DNA from 2 places in the Pseudaquabacterium rugosum genome. Region 1 is predicted to be linked to the other one. Evidence: riboswitches for the same ligand, from Rfam matches in the RefSeq annotation. Region 1 holds a riboswitch; the other holds the start of a gene.

Region 1 (4,454 bases):
TCGCCCCGGCATCGATGACGGCCAGCACCGGCAGGCCGAAACGCCGGGCCAGATCGGCCGCGCTCGGCTGGCCGTCGTACAGGCCCATCACGCCCTCGACGATCACCAGATCGGCCGTCTCGGCCGCCGCCCGCAGCCGCTGCGCGCAGTCGGCCTCGCCGTTGATCCACAGGTCCAGAGCATCGACCGGCGCCCCGCTGGCCAGCGCCAGCCAGGCCGGATCGAGGAAATCAGGCCCGCACTTGAAGGCCCGCACCCGCGCCCCGGCACGCGCATGCAGCCGCGCCAGCGCGCAGGCCACGCTGGTCTTGCCCTGGCCGGAGGCCGGGGCGGCGACGAGGACGACGGCGGCGCCCGCGCTCATGGTCAGAAGGCGATGCGGGCAGAGCCGCCGACCGCACGGCCCGACTCCGGATAGATCGACGTCGTGCGACCGGTGGACACCTCGCAGCCGTAGGCCTGGGTGTAGTACCTGCGGTCGGTGAGGTTGCTCACGTCGACGGCCCACTCCACGTTCGACACGGCCCAGGCCCAGCGGGCATCGAGCACCGTGTGGCCCGGCACCCGGCAGGCATTGGCGATGTCCGGATGCGTCGTGCCGCCTTGATGCCGCACCGACGCACCCAGCGTCTGCTGTCCGCCCGGCACACCCAGGGGGCCGAGCTTCCAGAACGTCCCGACGGAGGCCGAGCGGCTCGGCACCAGCGGCACGTCCTTGCCCGCGTGCGCGCCGCGGGTGAAGGTCGCCTCGCGCCAGGCCAGCGTGGCCCGCAGATCCAGCGTACGGGAGACCGCGCGGGTGCCCTCGAACTCCACGCCGCGGCGACGCGTCGGGTCGAAGTTCACGTTGGCACCGGAGCCGTTCCAGGCATTGCTGTTGGCCACCGTCGGGTCGTAGCCGATCTCGTCGCGCAGCCGGCTGCGGAAGACCCGCACTTCCGCACGATCGCCCCCCTGCGCCCAGCGCAGGCCGAGCTCGACGTCGCGCGAGCGCTGGGGCCGCAACAGCACGCCGGGCTGGGTGAAGCTGAACTCGTCCGCATTGGCCAGCCGCCAGCTGGTGCCCATGCGACCGAAGGCGCGCAGGTTCGCACCCAGCGGATGCATGACGCCCAGCTCCCAGACATCGCTGCGGTCGTCCTGGCGCAGGCTGCTGTAGTCGTCCACCAGGGACTTCACACTGCGGTTCCAGCGCGCGCCGGCGCTGAACTCGGTGCCCTGCGGCAGCTTCAGCACATCGCGCAGGAACCAGGCATGGCTGCTCTGGCGTGCGATGCCGGGGTAGGACCGGATGTCGCGCTTCCACCACTGGTGTTCGTTGCCGAAGGTGACGGCATGGCGCAGGCCGGGCGCGATCACGGACTCGTGCTGCGCGCGCAGGCCGACCTCACGGGCATCGACATCGTGGTCATAGCCATGGCTCGCACTGCGTTGCTCGGCCGCCCGCAGGCCCCCGTCCGCGGACAGGGTCCAGCCCGCGACGCGGGTCTGGGCCTGCAGGGTCGTGCGCCGCCCCAGGCTGCGACCCCAGTCGGACGGCGACGACGCCTGGGCCGGATCGGCCGCGTACTGGTCGGCCGTCAAGGCGCCCGGCCAGCCCGAGCGCACCTCGTCCTGCGCGTGGCGCAGCGCCACCCGATGCGCACCACGCTGCCATTGCGCGGCCACGGCACCGGTGCTGACACCGGAGGCGAAGTTGTCGCGGTGGCCGTCGCTGAGCTTGCGGCTGCCGGACGCCTCCAGCGTGAGCTCGCCCAGATTCGCGTGCACGTTGCCGCGCAGCTGTCGCAGGTGATCCGAGCCGAAGCCGACCAGCACCTCGCCCCCGTCGGCCTGACGGTGACCGCGGCCCGCACGGGTGACGATGTGGATCACACCGCCCGTCGCGCCCTCGCCATAGAGCACCGCACCGCTGCCGCGCAGCACCTCGATGCGCTCGATCGCATCGATCGCGACACCGGCCAGACGGGTCGTGCCCAGATCCGCCTCGTTGACCCGCATGCCGTCGATCATGACGACCTGGTTCTGGCCCGCGGTGACCCCGTAGCCGCGCAGATCGAGCTGGTATTCCCCGCCGCCGGCCAGATCCATCCGCCCGGTGATGCCCAGCAGGCGCATCAGCGCCTCATTGACCGTGGTCGCGCCCGAACGCGCCAGCTCGCCCGCCGTGATCACGCTGACCCCGAAAGGCAGGCTGGAGAGCTCCTCGGCCGAACGGGTGGCCGTCACGACGACCCGCTCGGCGGGGGCCTGGGCGCGGGCCGGCATCGCGGCGAAGGCCAGCGCGACGCTCAGGGCCAGCACGGTGCGATCGGCAAGGCGGAGCCGCACGCCAACGGCATGGAAGTCAGGAATCATGGGAACGACACGGAAGATCTGGACAGGCCGACCGCTTCCCCGCGGGCACCTGCGACGCAGCCGGAACCCGCCCCGACGCACTGCCGGAACCGGACCGATCTGACCTTGCTGGCCGGTATCCGGGCTGGCGGAGACGACCCTCGCGGCCTTCCCGGTCGCCGCCCCAGAAGGCGGCCACCAGTGGCATGGAACACGAGAGCGGGCGCGGGCTCCGGATGGAGCCTGCACCGTCCGCTTACCGTTGCGGGGGCAGCGCAGGTTGGGCCGTGGCCCGTGGGGCCTGACCTTCCTGCTTCCCGTTTAACCCGGCGCGCGGAACACGCACCGGAGCACCAGCAGAAGCCGTCATCCTAACAGCCCCGCCCCGACGCCAATCTGACACCCGGGCGCCTACAATCGCGGGCATCCGCTCAGCCCCAGGGCGGCCGGGCCCGGCCCCCAGGCCTCCCGGGCGACCGCCGTGCCGGGTCGCCGACCGCCCGGCCCCCCAGACTCCTCCCCCATGAACCGACTCGACGAACTGGCCGAGCGCATCGAGCGTCTCGTGCAGCGCCACGACCTGCTGCGCGCCGAGCGCGACAGCCTGGTGCAGCAGCGCGACGCGCTGCAGCAGCAGCTCGACCACCTCCAGCGCGACCGCGACAGCCTGCAGTCGCGCCTGGCCGCCGCCCGCGCGCGCATCGACATGCTGGTGCAGCTGCTGGCCGCGCCGGGCGACGGCAGCACACGCCCGGTCGTCAGCCCGGCCATCCTGTCGCCCGCCGACCGCCCGGAGCCCCGATGAGCAGCGCGCCCGCCCCGACCTCGCTCGAAGCGACCATCCTCGGCCAGAGCTACGCACTGGCCTGCCCCCCCGGCCAGGAAGCCCAGCTGCGCGACGCCGCCGGTCTGGTCGACCGCGAGATGTGCGCGATCCGCGACGCCGGCCGCGTCAAGGCCCGCGAGCGCATCGCCGTGCTGACGGCCCTGAACCTGGCCTGGCAGCAGATCGAACTGCAGGCCCGGCTGAACGTGGCCGCCCGTCCGGTCGCCGCACCGGTGGCCGTCGCGGCGCCGGCCGCACAGCCCGCGACCGACACCGATGCCGATGCCGGCCGCAGCGCCATCGATGCCGCCACCGAACGCCGCATCGGCGCGCTGATCGACCGGCTGGACGCCGCGCTCGCCGCGATCTGAGCCCGCCGCGGGGGGCCGGCTCCACCGCCGTCCCGATCAAGCCCCCCGCACACGTGCGGTCGCTCCACAGAGCCGCTGCGCGTGGCTATACTGGATTCGTCCGTCGCGGTCCTGTGGGCTTGATTCCTTGAACCGATGCTCATTGAGCCAGGGCTTGGAACATTGCGGAGCTGGTGTGATCGTCTCGCGTCAGATGAACCCGAAGCACCGCTGACCTCGCCCACCTGAATCCGACCAACTAGGGTTCAGGATGCGGCCTCCGGGGCCGTGACGGACACCCCCCTTCCTCCTGCCGCGGCGCCCGCCGTCGCGGCTCCGGCCTGACGCCCACGGTGCGCGTCGGCCACCCCTCATGTCCGACGTCACTTCCACCGCCCACCCGGCCCCTCGGGTCGAGGCCCATGGCCACGGTCTGTGGCTGATGAAGAGCGAGCCCGACGACTGCTCGATCGATGACCTGGCGGCCGCCCCCGGCCAGTGCGTGCCCTGGGTCGGCGTGCGCAACTACCAGGCCCGCAACTTCATGCGCGACGCGATGCGCATCGGCGATGGCGTGCTGTTCTACCACTCGTCCTGCGCGCAGCCCGGCATCGCCGGTCTGGCCGAGGTGGCCAGCGCGCCCCATCCGGATCCGACGCAGTTCGATCCGGCCAGCCGCTGGCACGACCCCAAGGCCACGCCCGCGGCACCGCGCTGGATGCTGGTCGACGTGCGCCTGCGCGCACGCACCCGCCTGCTGCCGCTGACCGAGATGCGTCAGCGGCCGGAGCTGGCCAGCCTGCAGATCCTGCAGCGCGGCAACCGGCTGTCGATCACGCCGGTGACGCCCGCGCAGTGGCAGGCGGTGTGCGCGCTGCTGGGCCAGCCGGCCCGCTGAGCGACGCGCTCAGGCGCCGAAGTCGCAGCGGCCCTCGGCGGCC
Region 2 (4,454 bases), on a different contig from region 1:
TCTCGTCGGCCCGCCAGCGGCGGTCGAACTGGCTGTCGAAGCGCGGGCCCGCCCCCTGCACCACCAGACGCATCGCCGCGCCGGGCAGCGCGACGAAGCCCTTGACGCGGTAGATGTCGTGCGTGGCCACCAGCTGCTGCAGCGCGCGCAGCAGCACCTCGCGGTCGCTGACCTCGGGCGTCAGCACGACCGAGTCGAACTCGTCATGGTCGTGGTCGTCCTCGTCGTCGTGGTGGGTGCGGCGCTGGTCGATCAGGTCCTCGACGCCGCGGCCCAGGCCCAGCAGCAGCTCGGGCGCCAGGCGGCCGTGGCTGGCCTGCAGCAGCTTGACGCCGGCCGGGGCCTCGGCGCGCACGGCCGCGGCCACGGCCTGCAGCGCGTCCGCGTCCAGGGCGTCGGTCTTGTTCAGCACGATCAGGTCGGCGGTGGCCAGCTGGTCCTCGTAGAGCTCGGCCAGCGGCGACTCATGATCGAGGTTGTCATCGGCCCGGCGCTGGGCGTCGACGGCCGCCGGATCGTCGGCGAAGCGGCCCTCGGCCACGGCCGGCGCATCGACCACCGTGATCACCGCGTCGACGGTGAAGGCGGTGCGCAGCGTCGGCCACTGGAAGGCCTGCACCAGCGGCTTGGGCAGGGCCAGGCCCGAGGTCTCGATCACCAGGTGATCGATCTGCTCGCGGCGCTCGGCCAGCAGCGCCATCACCGGCGCGAACTCCTCCTGCACCGTGCAGCACAGGCAGCCGTTGGCCAGCTCGTAGAGCCGGCCGTCGGGCGTGCCCTGCTCGTCACAGCCGATGCCGCAGCCGCGCAGCAGCTCGCCATCGATGCCGAGCGCGCCGAACTCGTTGACGATGACGGCGATGCGCCGGCCGCCCGCATGGGTCAGCAGGTGGCGCAGCAGCGTGGTCTTGCCGGCACCGAGAAAGCCGGTGACGATGGTGGCGGGGATCTTCTGCAGCGGCATGGTGGCCTCAGGCGGCGTGGTAGAGACGCGGCTCGACCAGCGACGAGCCGCGCAGGCGGCGTGCGCTCTTGGCCAGCGCCAGCAGGCCCAGATCGGCCAGCGGCTCCAGCAGCACCACGCTCATGTAGGCGCTGCCGAAGCTGGCGATCTGCACCAGGTTGTCGGCCGACACGCCGCGGCCGACCAGGGCCCAGAAGGCCACCCAGGCCACGATGCCGCCCTGGTAGGCCAGCGACAGGCGCAGGGTCTGGGCATAGCCCAGATCGACATAGGCCGTCTGGCGCGGGATCAGGCGTTCGGCCAGCGCGTGCGTCAGCGCCAGCGGTGCCAGCAGCGTGGTCACGTTCATGCCGTACTGCGGCAGATCGGCCGGCGCGAAGAACAGGCCCTGCACCAGCAGCCCGCCGGCCAGGCCGAGCGCGGCCGGTGCCACGCCCAGCACCAGCAGCAGCGAGCTGCCCAGGATCAGGTGCACCTCGGAGACGCCCACCGGATGGTGCGGCAGCACCTCGAAGAAGCAGAACACGGCGGCGGCGGCCACCAGGGTGCGCAGCAGCAGCGACAGGCTGCCCTGGCGTTGCGCATCCTGGCGCGCGCGCCACAGCGCCCAGGCCAGGCTGGCGCTGGCCGTGACGAGACCGATGGCGGCTTTGCCGCCGACGACGAGACCGGGTTCGATGTGCATCGGGCATCCTTGCGCCGCTCATGGGCGCTGACTGGACATGGGGACCGATGGCCCGCTGCTGCCGCAGGGACGGGAGCGCATGGCGGTGGCGTCGTCGGGAATCCTCCGCGGGGGACCGGCACCCGGTGCCGACGGAGCGTCGACACGGGAGGGCAGGGCCGCGGGCGGTGCGCTGGCGCGCGGACAGCGGGGATCAGGACACGGAGACGACGGACACGGACATGCACATCCCGTCACCCACCGCAACGGCTTGCCGCTTGCGCTCACAGGCCGGTCTCCGGGCTCGGCGAGGGGCGCCGGGCCCTGCTGGACCTGCGCCGACATCGCATCCGCCTTCCCGGGCCGGGGCCCAGTGGCTGCAGCGGACGGCGCAGGGGCCGTCGCGCCGATGCGCGTCGTTTCACTCGCTTACCGTTGCGGGGGCAGCGCCGGATTCACACCGGCTTCCCGTTTCACCCCGTCGGGCCCCGCATCGTTGCGCGGTCCGTCCAGGGCACCTGAAGCGGTCGCGAGTGTAGCCCAAGGGTGTGACGGGATGCCGCAGCCGCCGCGCGGCGTCGCTCCGCCGATGGATGACGCGCACGCGCGGGCCTGTCTACAGTGCGCCTGTTCCGGACATCCACAGGCTGGCCGGATGCCCCGGTACCCAACCTGACAGGAGTACGGCATGGCAGGCAATGCGGATCAGGTCTTCCTGCGCGCGTTCCGCTGGTTCGACGCGGCGCTGACGCATCTCCAGGCGCAGTTGCCCGCCGCACCGGCCCTGCCGGGCGTGCCGTCGATGGAGGCGCTGGCGCTGGCGCTGAGGGCCCGTCTCGGACTCGGGCTGGAGCTGACCGAGGCCACCGTCGATCCGGCCGCGCTGCGGGCGTCCAACCCGGTCGCGCAGTCGCTGGCCATGGCCACGCTGATCACCGGCGAGACGCTGGCCGCCCTGCGCACGCTGGGCGAGGTGCTGGGCCATCTGCAGGCCGGCCAGGCCGAGCTCGGCGATCTGGTCAAGGTCGTGCGGCAGATCGACCGCCTGCTGCATGCCGACAGCGGCCAGCCCCCTTCGGCCTACGCGCTGGCCAAGCTGCTGCTGATCCTGTCCGGCGATGCCGATGCCCCGTCGACCGCCCGGCCGGCCGCCCGGCTGGTGCGCATCGTCTGCGGCCAGGCGCCCGATGCGGCGCTGGCCGATGCCACCGTGGTCGAGCGCCAGGCGCTGCTCGGGCTGGCGCTGATCATCGTCGGCACGGTGATCGACCGCGGCCATGGCCGTGCGACGGCCGGCGCCGGCCTGCCGGCCGCACCCGGGGCGGCGCTGCGGCGGGCCGCGGCCCGGGGGCCACGGGCCAGCCGCGCGCCGATCCCGCTGCCCGCCAGCCAGCTGTCGCGCGAGTTCACGCTGGCGCGCGCCGACGACGGCAGCCGCAGCCTGACGCTGCAGCTGGGCTACGACGGCGCGGCCGTCCCGCCCCGGGTCCATGCCCGGCTGCGCGGCGATCTGCGCGATGAACGCGCGCTGGGCGACGGCGAGTTCCGCATCGGCCTGGGCGCCCGCAGCGAGGTGACGGTCACGCTGGCACTGCCGGCGCTCGATCCGCTGCCGGCCAGCCTGCCGCAGCCCGTGTTCGACGGCGCGCTCCAGCTCGGCCTGCGCTTCGGCCGCCGCAGCACGGCGCAGCCGCTGGTGCTGGGCCCGGCCGACGGCACCCGCTTCGAGATCGGCGAGCTCAGCGGCGCCATCGTGCTCGACGACCTGCAGCCGGCCCTCGACTTCGACCTGCGCGACAGCCGCCTGGTGCTGCGCCTCGGCGACGACCCGCTGCTGGGCGCCGTGCTGGGCGACGAGATCACCGTCGGCCTGAGCTTCGGCCTGCGGGCCGACACCGCCGGCGGCCTGCGCATCAAGGACGGCACCGGCCTGCGTGCCACCGTGCCGCTGGAGCCGATCCCCGGCTCGCCGCTGCAGATCCCCTTCCTGACCGTCGAGTTGCGCACCCTCGACGGCCTCGACCGGATGGAGGTCGAGCTCTCGGGCTCCTTCGCGCTGAAGCTCGGGCCCTTCCAGGGCTCGGTCGAGCGCCTGGGCACGCTGCTGAAGCTGGAGCACCTGCTGGCGGGGGATCCGGACGTGCGCTGGGCGCTCAAGCCGCCGTCGGGCGCCGGCCTGGCCATCGATGCCGGCGTGCTCAAGGGCGGCGGCTTCCTGCTGTTCGATCCCGATCGCGGCGAGTACGGCGGTGTCCTGGACCTGAAGCTGATGCAGATCGGCATCAAGGCCATCGCGCTGCTGAACACGCACCACCCGCAGGGCTGGTCGCTGCTGCTGATCATCGCGGCGAATCTGCCGCCGATCCAGCTCGGCTTCGGCTTCACGCTGACGGGGCTGGGCGGGCTGGTCGGCGTGCAGCACACGGTCGACCGCGACGTGCTGTCGCAGGGCCTGGCCAGCGGCGCGCTCGACAGCTTCCTGTTCCCGCAGGACCCGGTGGCCAACGCGCCGCAGCTGTTCAACCAGCTGCGGGTGATCTTCCCGTTCAAGGCCGGCGGCTTCGTCATCGGGCCGATGCTGGAGCTGGGCTGGGGCACGCCCAGCCTGGTCACCGCCCGCGTCGGCCTGCTGATCGAGCCGACGCAGGTGGTCTTCGTCGGCCAGGTCATCGTGCAGCTGCCGCCGCTGGTCGACAGCGGTCTGGCCATCCTGCGGCTGCAGGTCGACTTCGCCGGTGGCGTGGTGTTCAGCCCGCTGCAGATCTGGTTCGACGGCGTGCTGCGCGATTCGCGCGTGCTGTTCATCGGCCTGCACGGGCAGTTCGC

Evidence for each region. Region 1 has a riboswitch for cobalamin ahead of AACH11_RS18020 (TonB-dependent receptor). Riboswitches for the same ligand answer to the same signal wherever they lie in the genome.
Region 2: it holds a riboswitch for cobalamin, as region 1 does, so the genes downstream of both, AACH11_RS18690 (energy-coupling factor ABC transporter permease) here and AACH11_RS18020 (TonB-dependent receptor) in region 1, are expected to answer to the same signal.

What each region holds. Positions count from the first base shown of each region.
Region 1 covers NZ_JBBUTF010000017.1:76,534-80,987, reverse strand. Annotated here, with positions in the region: gene AACH11_RS18025 (cobyrinic acid a,c-diamide synthase CobB) at 1-364, opposite strand, end outside; gene AACH11_RS18020 (TonB-dependent receptor) at 367-2,358, opposite strand; cobalamin riboswitch at 2,452-2,710, opposite strand; gene AACH11_RS18015 (DUF904 domain-containing protein) at 2,861-3,142, shown strand; gene AACH11_RS18010 (cell division protein ZapA) at 3,139-3,534, shown strand; gene AACH11_RS18005 (EVE domain-containing protein) at 3,956-4,411, shown strand; gene AACH11_RS18000 (nitroreductase family protein) at 4,421-4,454, opposite strand, start outside.
Region 2 covers NZ_JBBUTF010000018.1:66,447-70,900, reverse strand. Annotated here, with positions in the region: gene cobW (cobalamin biosynthesis protein CobW) at 1-964, opposite strand, end outside; gene AACH11_RS18690 (energy-coupling factor ABC transporter permease) at 972-1,649, opposite strand; cobalamin riboswitch at 1,901-2,165, opposite strand; gene AACH11_RS18685 (DUF6603 domain-containing protein) at 2,317-4,454, shown strand, end outside.